4 regions of the Geobacillus lituanicus genome follow, and region 4 is predicted to be linked to each of the others. Evidence: riboswitches for the same ligand, from Rfam matches in the RefSeq annotation. Region 4 holds a riboswitch; each other region holds the start of a gene.
The links. A riboswitch is a leader RNA that binds a small molecule or an ion and turns the genes downstream of it on or off. The one in region 4 is predicted to bind S-adenosylmethionine.

Region 1: another riboswitch for S-adenosylmethionine. It lies ahead of ACR1UW_RS15985 (methionine ABC transporter ATP-binding protein); the one in region 4 lies ahead of ACR1UW_RS05900 (methionine biosynthesis PLP-dependent protein).
Region 2: another riboswitch for S-adenosylmethionine. It lies ahead of ACR1UW_RS04045 (phosphoadenylyl-sulfate reductase); the one in region 4 lies ahead of ACR1UW_RS05900 (methionine biosynthesis PLP-dependent protein).
Region 3: another riboswitch for S-adenosylmethionine. It lies ahead of ACR1UW_RS08265 (hypothetical protein); the one in region 4 lies ahead of ACR1UW_RS05900 (methionine biosynthesis PLP-dependent protein).

Annotation. Positions count from the first base shown of each region.
Region 1 is NZ_CP194773.1:3,116,012-3,119,527, forward strand. It holds gene ACR1UW_RS15980 (methionine ABC transporter permease) at 1-458, opposite strand, end outside; gene ACR1UW_RS15985 (methionine ABC transporter ATP-binding protein) at 448-1,476, opposite strand; SAM riboswitch class I at 1,569-1,678, opposite strand; gene ACR1UW_RS15990 (sterol-binding protein) at 1,752-2,096, opposite strand; gene ACR1UW_RS15995 (thioredoxin family protein) at 2,250-2,564, opposite strand; gene ACR1UW_RS16000 (toprim domain-containing protein) at 2,561-2,920, opposite strand; gene ACR1UW_RS16005 (YusG family protein) at 2,997-3,233, opposite strand; gene gcvH (glycine cleavage system protein GcvH) at 3,308-3,516, opposite strand, start outside.
Region 2 is NZ_CP194773.1:815,707-819,222, forward strand. It holds gene sat (sulfate adenylyltransferase) at 1-308, opposite strand, end outside; gene cysP (sulfate permease) at 340-1,413, opposite strand; gene ACR1UW_RS04045 (phosphoadenylyl-sulfate reductase) at 1,429-2,136, opposite strand; SAM riboswitch class I at 2,433-2,539, opposite strand; gene ACR1UW_RS04050 (DUF1128 domain-containing protein) at 2,676-2,900, opposite strand; gene ACR1UW_RS04055 (low molecular weight protein-tyrosine-phosphatase) at 3,104-3,516, shown strand, end outside.
Region 3 is NZ_CP194773.1:1,634,680-1,638,195, forward strand. It holds gene opp4A (oligopeptide ABC transporter substrate-binding protein) at 1-1,665, shown strand, start outside; SAM riboswitch class I at 1,716-1,820, shown strand; gene ACR1UW_RS08265 (hypothetical protein) at 1,904-2,227, shown strand; gene ACR1UW_RS08270 (VOC family protein) at 2,243-2,626, shown strand; gene ACR1UW_RS08275 (PaaI family thioesterase) at 2,807-3,289, shown strand.
Region 4 is NZ_CP194773.1:1,161,884-1,165,399, reverse strand. It holds gene metC (cystathionine beta-lyase) at 1-848, opposite strand, end outside; gene ACR1UW_RS05900 (methionine biosynthesis PLP-dependent protein) at 852-1,955, opposite strand; SAM riboswitch class I at 2,155-2,265, opposite strand; gene ACR1UW_RS05895 (GTNG_0744 family esterase) at 2,684-3,412, shown strand; gene ACR1UW_RS05890 (YjcG family protein) at 3,451-3,516, shown strand, end outside.

The sequences.
Region 1 (3,516 bases), 1.3 Mb from region 4:
GAGACGAGCGCCGGCAACGATTCCGGCAGCAGCACTTTCCAAATGATCGTCCACGTTGAGGCGCCCATCGCTTGGGCTGCTTCGATGACGCCTTTATCAATTTCGCGAAGGGCAATCTCCACCATGCGGGCGTAAAACGGCGCGGCCCCAATGACCAAAGCCGGCAGCGCCGCATTGGCGCCAAGCATCGTCCCAACAAGCCAGGTGGTAAACGGAATGAGCAAAATGATCAAAATAATAAACGGAATCGAGCGGAAAATGTTCACAAACGCCGCAATCACTGTATTGACAAACCGGTTTTCCCATAGGTTGCCCTTCGCTGTCAAAAATAGAAGCAAGCCAAGAACGATTCCGAGGACGAAAGTGGCCGCCACCGCCACTCCCGTCATATACAGCGTCTCGACCGTCGCCGCCCACATTGTCTCCCATTGGACGTTCGGCAGGAGGTTAGCGAGCATCGTGAATCACCTCCACCGCCACCTGCTGGCTTTGAATGTAGTCAAGCGCCCGGGCAATTTCATCCGCCGCCCCATCGATGTGCACAAACAGCACCCCATAAGCGCCTTGATGGGTTTGCGAAATTTTCCCTTGCAAAATATTCATATCGACGGCAAATTGCCGCACGACCTGGCTGATGAGCGGCTGGCCGGCCGCCGCGCCGACAAACGTCAGCTGCGCGATCAGCCCGCTCGGATATTGGCCAAACAAATGGGAAATCGCCTCTTCCGTCTCTTCCGGCTCGACGAGCTGCTTGACGAACCGCTTCGTGATCGGCTGCTGCGGGTTGCGGAACACGTGCAGCACGTCGCCCTGCTCAACGATTTTGCCGTTTTCCATCACGGCGACGCGGTCGCAAATTTTGCGGATGACGTGCATCTCATGGGTGATGAGCACGATCGTCAGCCCGAGCCGCTTGTTGATGTCGACAAGCAGGTCCAAAATCGCATCGGTCGTCTGCGGGTCGAGCGCCGATGTCGCCTCGTCGCAAAGCAGCACTTTCGGGTTGTTGGCGAGCGCCCGGGCAATGCCGACACGCTGCTTTTGCCCGCCGCTCAACTGCGACGGATACGCCTCTTCCCGCCCCGTGAGCCCGACGAGCTCGATCAATTCATCGACCCGTTTTTGCCGCTCCGCTTTCGGAACACCCGCAATCTCGAGCGGAAACGCAATGTTTTCCCGCACTGTGCGCGACCAAAGCAAGTTGAAATGTTGGAAAATCATCCCGATCTCTTGACGCGCCTTGCGCAGCTCCCGCCCTTTGATGCGCCCCATGTCGCGGCCGGCGACGATCACCTTGCCGCCCGTCGGCTTCTCGAGCCCATTGAGCAAGCGGATGAGCGTACTTTTCCCCGCGCCGCTGTAGCCGATAATGCCGAAAATTTCCCCTTCGCGAATCTCAAGCGACACATTGTCGACGGCCGTGACCGAGCCGTTAGCCGCTTGATAGATTTTTGTCACATGTTCGAGTGTAATCATCGTTTCACCTTCCTTCCTCCCCAAGGCGGCGGAGCGCAAAAAGAAAACCTTTCTGCCCGCAGAGAACAGAAAGGTATGATGCACCATTCCGTCTCTTATCTCTCAAAGCAGGCCGCTTTGTGTGAATTGGCACCTTTTCAGCGCAGGCGCTGACGGTTGCCGGGCTTCATTGGGCACATCCCTCCACCTCTCTTGATAAGAGCGCAACAATCGCCTATTCGATTGATTACAGCTGTGATTGTATCACCTTGTGTCGAACATTGTCAATAAAAATTTCACCCAACATGCCGATACGGCTTGGCCAAATGGAGGAGCGACTCAAGCAGCAACAGATGGCGAAAGCTTCCCGATACATGCACTTCGCGCAGCCGGACGAGCTGCTGCAGCTTCAGCTCGCCGCCTAAAAGCGAGCAGAGCGCTTTTTTGGAGCCGCGCACCGTCAAGACGTTCCGTTCATCGGGTTCCCTTCCGGCGGCCGGCTCCTTGCCGAGCGCCACCATGGCGGTCTCTTCCTCGCTTTCAAAGCGGACATACAGCTGCTCATCCGGCAAAATCGGCAACAAATGGCGCAACGTTTGCATCCGTTCCATAAACTGCCCTACCAACTCGCGCATTTCCATTGAGCATCCTCCCCCCATCTCCTTTGTCCTTTTATTTCCATGCCGAGGGGGGAGAATCCTTTACAAAAATCTCGACAGCCGCCGTGGCGAACCAACGCCGTTTTTGTCATTTCCCAAGAAATGTGTCAAACGGCGTCAAAAAACGGCGGATCGTCAGCGCGGCAAACGGGCGCGGATCGCTTCGTACAAATAAGGGACCGAATGGAACGCATACCATTTGCCGATGATCTCTCCGCCGGCGAAAAGAAGCAGGCACGGAACGCTTTCAATTTTCCACGCCGCCGCCTGCTCGGGGATGTAGTTGATGTCCGTTTCGCAAAACGGTATGTCCGGAAACAATTGTTCTAGGACAACAAGCATGCGCCTCGCCAACTGGCACGTGCCGCACAGCGGGGTATACAGCGAAAGAGCCAGAAGCGGCTCCCCTTCCACCATTCGCTTAATATCGTTTCGACCGATTGTGTTCACTCGCCTCTTCCTCTCATGAACGATTCGATACGGACGTCAAAATGGGCGCGCAGCAGCACATGCGCCAAATGCCAGATCGGAGCGGCCGCCACTTCGCGATACGCCCGGTCAATGTAAATATGCCCCGCTTCCGGAAACGCGCGGCGGAACTGCCGGCGCAATTTTTCCCCCGCCTCGTCGGCATCGGCGAGCACGTACACATCCCGCCCTTCGAGTTCATCGGCCAGCTCCTCGAGGCGCGCATCGCTGATCGTGCCGTTCGTGCAAATGATGACAACCGGCTCGTTCAGCACGGCCGCCACTTTTTCCTTATCTGACCGCCCTTCCACAATAATCACTTTTTCCGCTTGTCGCATGTCCGACCCACCTAACGTGAATGAGGATACAATATTGTATGGCAACAGAAAAGCAACGGCCATCCGCCGTTGCTTCCTAACACCAGCCCGCCTCCCCGTCGCAGTCGACATATTTTTGATCCGGTTCAACGGTAGCGGTGACCTGCTTGTAAATTCTTCCATTTTGTTCGCTATACCCGTTTTTCCACGCGACGGCCGCCGGAAGCGGAAGGCGGCCGATGAGCTCGCCTTCCTCGTACAGCTCGATCGTGCGGCCGTTCCATTTGCCGGTGACCCGGTCCGTGACATCCAGTTGCTTCGTTTGCAGCACCATTGCGAGCACCCCTTTTTTCATCAAATTCCGGTATGTATAGGGTGCCCGGCTCGAAGCGAACTTTGCAGGAACGTTTATCCTTCGTTGATCATCGCTTCGTATTGTTCGGCCGTCAACAAGTTGTCCACTTCGCTCAAGTCTTTCGGCTCGATGACGATCATCCATGCTTTTTCATACGGCGATTCGTTCACATATTCCGGATTGTCGTTCAACGCTTCGTTCACTTCGACGACCGTGCCGCTGATCGGCGCATACAATTCCGAGACGGTTTTCACCGACTCAA
Region 2 (3,516 bases), 350 kb from region 4:
ACGTCGCCGCCATAAACGAGTTTCGCTTTGTCGCCGACAGCGAGTTCACTCGCTTTTTCTTCCGTCACCGCCAGCGTGATCGGAATGCTCCAGACAGTGCCATCAGCGAGGCGCATCGTTTCTACGACCGCATCGTAATCGGCTTTCGTTAAAAACCCGGTGAGCGGGCTGTAGGCGCCTGTGCCGATCAGCTCAAGGTCGCTTAGTTCGGCTTTGGACAGCTCGATCGTTTTCGTTGCTTCATCGATTGGGTAATCCGGATTCCAACGGTTGATCAATGTGCCGCCATGCGGAATGCTCAAACTCATGTTCATAACCTCCTAGATTGATAGATGTTCATTAAATGCCGCCGCCATGTTCATGAAGCGAACGCTCTTCTTCGGCGACTGTTTTTTTTAAGCTGATGACGCCAAGCGTCGCCAGGCAGACGCTGAAGATGGCAATCACCGTGTAAACATCGCTGTCAAGCAACAGTTTCACAAGGCTGTACGAAATGACAAGGGAAAATATTGGCGAAACAAACCACACTTTCAACAGTTGCACGACAATCCGCTTTTGCCAAATCGACATCCCGCTTTTCGCCGTGCCGATGCCGATGATCGCCGATGTCGTAATCTGCGTAAGCGGAACAGGCAAACCAAACAGCGACGAAATGATGACGAGCACGGCTCCCGTGCCGGAAATGGCGCTTCCTTCAAACGGGGAGAAGTTTGTAATTTTCTTTCCGTTTGTTTCTAACACGCGATGCCCAAGCAACAGGGCGCCGGCAGCGACAAACAAGCCGCCGAAGATAGTTGCCGGCCCGACCGCCATCAGCCCGGCGCCGACGAGCGGCCCGACGGCATTGGCCACATTGTTCATGCCGGCGGAAAACGCCTCGAGAAAGCCGGTGACAACGAGCAAGGCCATGAATGTTTTTTGCCAGCGCCCTTGTTCAAGCTGCGGATATTTTCGCTTGAGCGCCAAAAACCATTTGCCGACAGCCAGCGTAAACGAAAAGGCGACGATCGGGATCACGATCCATACCGACACGATAAACAGCAGCTTATGAAAGTACACCGCCTGATAGGCGATGCCAACGCCGACGACTGATCCGACGGTGATCTCGCTCGTCGAGAGCGGAATGCCCATGATGTTCGCCGCAAAAAGTGAAATGGCCGCCGCCGTTAAAATGATGACGACGATTTTGACGGTGAGGATCGAAGACGGAATAATGCCCGACCCGATCGTTTTCACTACTTCTCCGCCGCCGAGGCTGCCGAGAAACACGCCGATGCCGCAAAGAAGGAGGGCCATCGACTTTTTCGGAATGGCGCCCGACCCGTACGCGACGCCCATCGAGGCGGCCGCGCCGCTCGCCCCGATGTTCATGGCGAAGAAAAAGGACACAATAAAGGCAATGGCAAGGAGCATATCGTTGTTCTCCCCTTATGTGAGATGGAGCCCGCACTCCGTTTTCCCCTGGCCGGCCCAGCGCCCGGAGCGCAAATCGTTCGGATCCGATGCCGGCGCTGTGCAAGGGGCGCAGCCGATGCTCGGGTAGCCCCGGTCATGGAGCACGTTGTACGGAAGACCGTGTTTATATACGTAATTCCAAACGTCTTTCCACGTCCAATGAATGAGCGGGCACACTTTAATGGAGCGGAATTTGTCGTCTTTATTGATGTACTCGACATGGCGCCGCGTCGGCGACTGTTCGCGGCGCAAGCCGGAAATCCAGGCGGTGACGCCGGTCAAGACTTCCCGCAGCGGAATGACTTTGCGCAACTCACAGCATTTGTTCGGATCGCGTTTCCATAGTTCATCGCCGAACTGTGCAGCCTGCTCCTCCAGCGTCAAGTGCGGCTGTTTCATCACGATGCGGAGCGACGGGTATTTTTCCTGTACGTTCGCGATCGTGTCGTACGTCTCTTGGAAATGCAGCCCTGTATCCAAAAAGACGATTTCCGCATCCGGCTTGACTTGGGAAATCAAATCAATGAGCACAATCCCTTCAATGCCGAAACTGCACGCATAGACAATGTCATCGCCGTATTCGCGGTACGCCCAAGCGAGGACAGCCAGCGCCCCTTTTGTTTCATCGTCGGACGGAAAAGACGGTTTTTCGGCCGTTTCCCATTGGTCATATGTGAGCATCGTTTCCCCCTCCTTAAAATCAAAGAAAATCAACGTAATTAGTCGGATATTCATCCGGCAACGGGCAGCCTAGCGATAAAAACGCCCCTTCCATTTCGGAAAGAGCGGAAGAACGAGGGACGCCTTATCTTCCACCTGAATCCGTGACAGAAGTGTATCAAAAATGCTGGGAAACCCAATCGTGTCGAGACTTCGACTCCATTTCGAATGTTCACCTATTAGGTGAAGAACCCCGAGTGCAATATTTTGTTGATTGATCCAGTTTTCTTGGCAGCTTTGAACGCGTCTTTATCACGGATTCAGGTTCCAAAATGGATCCCATTTTGCTGGAATTAGCACCTTGCCAAACGCGGCAGGTTGCCGGGGTTCATCGGGCCAGTCCCTCCCCCGCTCTTGATAAGCGTATGTAGTTGTATTTAATTGATTAAAATTTTAACACAATTGGCGCTAATGTCAATCCTAGTTTTTCGATAGGAATTATTTTTTTTATATACATAGGCAGCTTCGCGGCGCTTCCATTCGGTGACGGAAGGAGAGGATTACCGCTTGCGCAGGCTCCCGAGCTCCTCGACAATGGCTTGTATTTCGCTTGGACTGAACGTTTCACGCTTCATGACCATGTCGTAAATGTCTTTCAGTTCGTCATACCACGCCTCGGAAAAATGGGACGGCTTAATCGCATCAAAATTGAGCACTTTTAATTTTTTCTTCAGCTGTTCAACCATATATTCGACGTTTTCTGCCGACGGTTTCGATAAATCCATCGTTCCGCTCCTTTCGTGGCAGGTTATCATGTATTGTACCACACCGGCGGGGAAAAAGGGGAGAGGCAATATAGTCCGCGCCAGCGTTAGGTGGTAAAATATAGGTGCATGTGCACGAACTGCTAGAAAGCGGCTATCAAGCGCTTGGATGAAAAGGGAAAACTAATGCCAAGAAAACGGGATGGAAAGGAGTGGCTGCTTCGATGGTCAAAGTGTTGTTTGTTTGCCTCGGCAACATTTGCCGTTCGCCGATGGCGGAAGCGGTATTCCGTCATTTGGTGAACGAACGGGGGCTTGACGGACAGATTGTCGTTGATTCAGCGGGAACGGGCAGCTGGCATGTCGGGGAGCCGCCGCATGAGGGGACAAGGCGGATTTTGAGTGAAAACGACATTGACTATTCCGGCATCCGCGCCCGGCAAGTCGGGCGCCGCGACTTGGAGGAATTTGATTACATCATCGCCATGGACGCCGCCAATTTGAGCGATTTGCGCCGGCTCGCCGGGCCGAATTCGCCGGCGGTGATCGCCCGGCTGCTTGATTTTGTCCCGGATCGGGAAAAAGACGATGTGCCGGATCCGTATTATACCGGGAATTTTGCCGAAGTGTACCGCCT
Region 3 (3,516 bases), 470 kb from region 4:
GAAGACATCAGCAAATTCCCGATGACGGTGAAAAACGACGGGAAAATCATCGATGGCGGCGTGTTGAAATACGGCCTTGTGTCCGATACGCCGTTTGAAGGGACGCTCAGCTATGCATTCTACACCGGAGCGCCCGACGCAGAGATTTTGCAATTTTTTGACGAGTCGCTTTTCCGGACGAACGGTGACTATGAAATTACAAATGATGGGGCTGCCACGTATGAGTTGTCGGATGATAAAAAGACGATGACAATCCGTATTAAAGACAATGTGAATTGGCATGACGGCCAGCCGGTGACCGCTGAAGACTTGGAGTATGCGTATTTGGTCATCGGCCATAAAGATTACACCGGCGTCCGCTATGGCGATGCGCTCATCCAAGGGATCGTCGGGATGGAAGAATATCACAGCGGCAAAGCGGATAAAATTTCCGGCATTAAAGTCATCGACAAAAAGACGTTGACGATCACATGGAAACAGGCCAATCCGTCGGTGTTGACTGGCATTTGGGCGTATCCGCTGCCGAAGCATTACTTGAAAGACATTCCGATCAAAGACTTGGCGAAATCGGATAAAATCCGGAAAAACCCGATCGGGTTCGGTCCGTTTAAAGTGAAGAAAATCGTTCCGGGCGAGTCGGTAGAGTTTGTTCGCAATGATGACTACTGGGCTGGCAAACCGAACTTGGAAGGCGTCATTTTGAAAGTCGTCAGCCCGCAAGTCGTCCTGCAAGCGCTGAAAAAAGGCGAAATTGACGTCGCTGAGTTCCCGACTGACCAATATTTGAACGCGAAAGGGACGAAAAACATTCAGTTTATCGGTAAAGTGGATTTGGCGTACAACTATATCGGCTTTAAACTCGGCCATTGGGATGCGAAAAAGCAGGAAAACGTAATGGACAATCCGAAATTCCAAAACAAAAAACTGCGCCAAGCCATGGCGTACGCCATCAACAACCAAGAGGTGGCCGACCGCCTGTATCATGGTTTGCGCTTCCCGGCGACCACGCTGATCCCGCCGTCGTTCCCGGGCTATCATGACAGTTCCATCAAAGGGTATACGTACAATCCGGAAAAAGCGAAACAATTGCTGGATGAAGCGGGATATAAAGATGTGGATGGCGATGGCCTCCGCGAAGATCCAAACGGCAAAAAATTCAAGATCAACTTCTTGGCGATGAGCGGTGGGGACATCGCTGAACCGCTGGCCAAATTTTATATGCAATGCTGGAGAGATGTGGGCCTCGATGTTCAGCTTGTAGACGGACGCTTGGCGGAGTTCAACTCCTTCTACGATATGGTCGAAAAAGACGATCCGAAAGTGGATGTCTACGCCGCCGCTTGGAGAACTGGAACGGACGTCGACCCGTACGGATTGTACGGCCGCAACGTCATGTTCAACTACTCGCGTTGGGTGAATGAGAAAAACGATGAACTGTTGGAAAAAGGCCATTCCGAACAGGCGTTTGACAAAGAATATCGACGGAAAATTTACAGCGAGTGGCAAAAGCTAATGAACGAAGAAGTGCCGGTCATCCCAACGTTGTATCGTTCCGCCATCTATGCGGTCAACAACCGTGTCGCCAACTTCACGGTCGATCCGAGCTCGAAGCTGACGTGGAAAGATGTCGGCGTCACGTCCGAGCAACCGGAAGTCGAACAATGACGATTGTTGCCTTTGATGATGTACGATAAGATAGAAGATAAATTGCATACGTCTTATCAAGAGTGGGCGAGAGAACGGGCTTGATGACCCCACAGCAACCTGCCGCAGGCAAGGTGCTAACACCCGCAAAGCGGTTTCGCTTTGGATGATAAGAACGGCTCATGACCCCTTTCGCATCATTCCGAGGCGAAGGGGGTTTTTGTCGATAGGGGGTGAAGGGGGAATAGTGAAGAGGGACATGTCGATCCGAGCTTGCATGGCCGCTCATCTCCCTGCCGCAGCGTTCGCCGTTTGTGTCATGCGCTGTGTGCAGGCGGAGCTCATCCGGTTTGACTCTAAGGCGGCGGTGCATGTCGACCGTGGGGACGGATACGTTCATTTGTATGGGGAAGCGCAAGGAACAGCCTTTTCGTTGTTGTTGACCAACAGTGAGGCGGACGAATGGAAGGCGGACGGACCGTACGCCCTTGACCGCTACATATGGACAGAGCTTGGGAAAAAAGGGATTTTCCCGATGCAGATGACGCCGTATTTACAAGCAGTATGGTTAATGGAGTCATAGAAAGGAAGAGGACGAATGGCAGTCAAAAAATTTGAGCATGTCGGTATTCAAGTGAAAGACATCGAGGCATCGAAAGCGTTTTATCAAAACGTCGTCGGCTTGGAGCTGCTCGGCGAAATGATTCATACGAACGGCACGATGAAATTGGCGTTTTTAGGGATTGACGGCTCGATCATTGTCGAGCTGATCGAAGGATACAATCCGGATTTGCCGACGGAAGGAAAAGTGCACCACGTGGCGTTTACGGTCGAAGGCATCGAGCAGGAAAAAGAACGGCTTCAGTCGCTGGGTGTGCCGCTTGTGTGGGAAGAAATAACGACACTTCCGAACGGGGCAAAATATTTGTTCTTCCTCGGGCCCGACGGCGAATGGATCGAGTTTTACGAGCCTGCTCGATAAATGGCGTCACGCTAGGCGGCCAGCTGTTTGGGCCGCCTATGAATTTGCCGTCTGGCGATTGGCGCTTCGTTCTATTTTTCTTCGTATGGCCTTGCCTGCCGCTAGACAACAACCGTCCATGTAGGAGTCGTCGTCTTCTCGATTCAATGGTATACTAGAAAAAGAGAGGGGGAGGATGACGTGGAAGAAATGATCGTGCACGCGATTCAAGACGACTACCCTGATGAATTCGCCTGGTGCTACGGCTGCGGGCGTCTGAATGAACAAGGCCACCATTTCCGCACCGGGTGGCGGGGCGACAAAACGGTGACGGTGTATACGCCGCGTCCGGAACATACGGCGATTCCAGGGTTTGTGTACGGCGGGCTGATCGCCTCGCTCATTGATTGCCACGGCACCGGTTCAGCGGCGCTTGCCTTGCATCGGAAAAACGGCCATGAACCAGGGAGCGGGGAAACGCCGCCGCGCTTTGTCACTGCGTCGCTTCACGTCGATTTCGTCAAGCCGACGCCGCATGGCGTGCCGCTTGTCGCCGTCGGCACTGTGACGGAGATTCATCCGAAAAAATGGAAAGTGGACACCGAAGTGTTCGCCAACGGCGAACTGTGCGCCCGCGGTCAAGTCGTCGCGGTCGTCATGCCGAAAACGTTTGTCCAGGGATGACAAGCAAACGAAAAGCGCCGGAGGGCGGCTGTTTTTGACAGCGCTTTCTCCGGCGCTTCGCTCGTTGCGCTCGATCCCGCTTGGGAAAAAGCGGACATCTTCACAAGTGACATGTTCATCCTTGGATGGCGGGGCGAAACAGGTTGCCGATCGAACGCTTCTAGGCATGACTGCTGCCAACAGCCCGATTCAGTTGGACCGGTTTGGCGTCTGCCTCGGCGCCAGCG
Region 4 (3,516 bases):
TGCGAAAGCCCCGGATAATACACATCTTCCACTTTCGGATGGCGCGCCAAATACTCAGCGATGGCCAGTGCGGATTCGGACGACTGCTTCAGCCGGACGTGGAGCGTTTTTAATCCCCGCAGCACAAGCCACGCATCTTGGACGCCAAGGATGGCGCCAAACGCGTTTTGCAGTTTGTACAGCTCTTTTCCCAACTCTTCATCTTTCACCACGGCCAATCCGGCGACGACGTCGCTATGGCCGGCTAAAAATTTCGTGGCGCTGTGAAGGACAATATCGACGCCAAGGTCAAGCGGCCGCTGCAACGCCGGCGTCATGAACGTATTATCCAAGAATGTCAAACAGCCATGCGCCTTCGCCAGCTTGACGACGCCTTGAATATCGGTCACTTTTAACAATGGATTGGACGGCGTTTCCATATAAATGACTTTCGTGTTCGGCCGGATGTTTTCCGCTACTGCGTTTAAATCGGTCATATCGACAAACGTATATTCAATGCCAAAGCGGCCGAGCACCTCCGTAATCATCCGGTACGTGCCGCCGTAGACGTCTTCGGTCACGAGGACGTGGTCGCCTCGGGACAAGAGCAAAAACGCCGTCGAAATGGCCGCCATGCCAGAAGCGAAGGCGAATCCGCGCACGCCGCCTTCTAACGCCGCGATCGTTTCCTCGAGCGCCTCGCGCGTCGGGTTGCCGGAGCGGCTGTAGTCGTATTTGCCGAATGAATCGAAATCGAACTGATGGAACGTGGAGGCGTGCTGGATCGGCACGCTCACCGCTCCCGTGTGGCGATCGACTTTCCATTCATTGTGGAGCAGTTTCGTTGAAAACGACCATTCCCGTTCCATCGCTTACACCTCTTTCATGTTTTTCAATGCCTGCGCCAAGTCGGCGATTAAATCATCCGCATGTTCGATGCCGACCGAGAAGCGGAGCAGCCGGTTGCAAATACCGTTTTGGATGCGGATTTCCTCAGGAATGTCCGCATGCGTCTGCGTCGCTGGGTACGTAATAAAGCTTTCGACTCCGCCCAGGCTTTCCGCGAACGTAATGAGGCGCAAGCTTTTTAAAAACCCGTTCACCCACTTTTCATCGGCAATCCGGAACGACAGCATCCCGCCTCTTCCTGGATATAAGACGTCTGTAACATCTTCATGTTCGCGCAAAAAGGCGCTGATGCGCTTGGCGTTTTCTTCATGCTGGCGCATCCTTAGCGCCAGCGTTTTCATCCCGCGAATCAACAGCCACGAATCAAACGGCGACAAAACCGCGCCGATGGCGTTCTGATACTCGGCCAGGCGTTGACAGAGCTCCTCGCCCTTGGCGACGACAAGGCCAGCCAACACGTCGTTATGGCCGCCTAAATATTTCGTGGCGCTGTGGATGACAATATCGGCGCCTTGTTCGATCGGGCGTTGAAGCACCGGTGTATAAAACGTGTTGTCAACGATCAACAAAAGCCCATGCCGCTTGGCGAATTCGGAGACGGCGCGGATATCGGTCTCATGCATAAGCGGGTTCGTCGGTGTTTCCAGGAAAATCGCTTTCGTTTTTTCGGTGATACACGCTTCCACCGCAGCGAGATCAGCAAAATCGACGTAATGGAATCCAAGACCATACTTGCGCCAGCCGCGCTCAAACAGGCGGTACGTCCCGCCGTAAAGGTCGGCCGATACGAGAAACTCGTCTCCGCTCTCAAACAAGGCGAGCACTGTCTGAATGGCGGCCATGCCGGAGCTGAACGCATAGCCTTGGTCGCCGCCTTCCAGTCTCGCGATCGCTTCTTCGACGATTTTGCGCGTCGGGTTGCCGGTGCGGATATAGTCAAACCCGGTCGACTCCCCGATGCCGGCATGGCGGTAGGCGGTGGAAAAATAAACTGGCGGGTTGACCGTCCCCGTCACCGTTTCGCTCCGGTTGCCAATTTGCGCTAACAACGTCTCTAGTTTCTCCATCTCATCTCTCTCCTTCTGTTGAAAATTCCATCATGGATCAACAACCAACCACTTAACGCCCAACGAAGCGCCGCTGTTGGTCAAGCAGCGGCTGAGGGCCTTGATCCTCGACGCCTCTCGGTTGAGGGAACAGCCGCTTGAGCAAATAAAAAAAGTCTTCTAAGAAGAAGACTTTTCCATACGCACATGGTCATGCTTCTTCTTATCTGCCGAATTGAATGCTCAATTCGCTGGATTTAGCACCTGGCCGTCGGGCGGCTGGTTGCTGAAGCTTCATTGGGCCAGTTCCCTCCGCTTCTCTTGATAAGAACCGCTGCGTATTTAATTTTGTTAATTGTTAATTTAGTGAACTACCCACCACCTACACTTCGCTTAGAGGTGGGGGCTTCAAGCGACTTGTGTGTGTTCGCCGAACGGTAAGCCACACACAAGAACCCTTTACGCTTCCCTTCGTTCCGAAGGTGTCCGTTCTAACCATATTCTATCATATTCGTTGGCTAACGCCAACCGAAATTCATCTCCCACTTTCACTTCGTTTAGAAGTGGGATACTTCTTTTGGAAAAAGATGTTAGAAAATTGTAACGCATTCCGGCCATTTTTGCAAGTCATTTTTTTTGCCGGCGCCAATGTTCGGCAAGTTCACGAAAAATTCGAGCCCTTCGTTAACATCTTTTTGCCTAAATATGTTACAATAACAAGTGAACTTGCGCTTTCATGGAGGATGATCATGGCGACAGCATCAGGAACGATGCGCGATTATACGCTTTACAGCAGGGAGCTGCAAGAAGAAATCGGGTTGCTTGTCTACTTGCCAAGCAATTTTTCTCCGTTGCATAAATATTCTTTATTAATCGCGCAAGACGGCAAGGATTATTTTATGTACGGAAAAATCAAAACCGTGATCGAGACACTCATGGACGAAGGAACGATCGACCGAACGATCGTTGTCGGCATCCCGTACCGGAACGTCAGCGACCGCTACGAGAAATACCACCCAGCCGGTCGAAAAAACGAAGCCTATATCCGCTTTTTGGCCCATGAGCTCGCGCCGTTTTTGGATCGCGAGTTGCCGACGTATCAAATGGGCAAAGGACGAGCGCTGATTGGCGATTCGCTGGGAGGAACCGTATCGCTTCTAGCCGGTCTGTTGTATCCGCATACATTTGGAAAAATCGCCATGCAGTCTCCTTACATTGACGACTCGGTGCTCGAACGCATCCGCGCGTTCCGCGCCCCGTCGCTTCTTTCCCTTTACCATTCCGTCGGCGCAGAAGAAACGGCGGTCAAAACGACGGACGGCCATGTACGCGATTTTATCACCCCGAACCGGGCCGCACGGGACTTATTGATCGAAAAGCGGTTTCCCTACACGTACCATGAATTTGCCGGCGGGCATGCATGGACGTATTGGCAGCCGGATGTGCCCCGGGCGGTATCGGCCATTTTGTCGCTGTAAATAACGGCAAACGAACCATCTGAAGGAGGGAAAGCGGAATGAAGTACGTCATTGTCATTTTTCCGCCAAAGCGGATTCAAGACTTCGCCAACTCGTACCGGAAG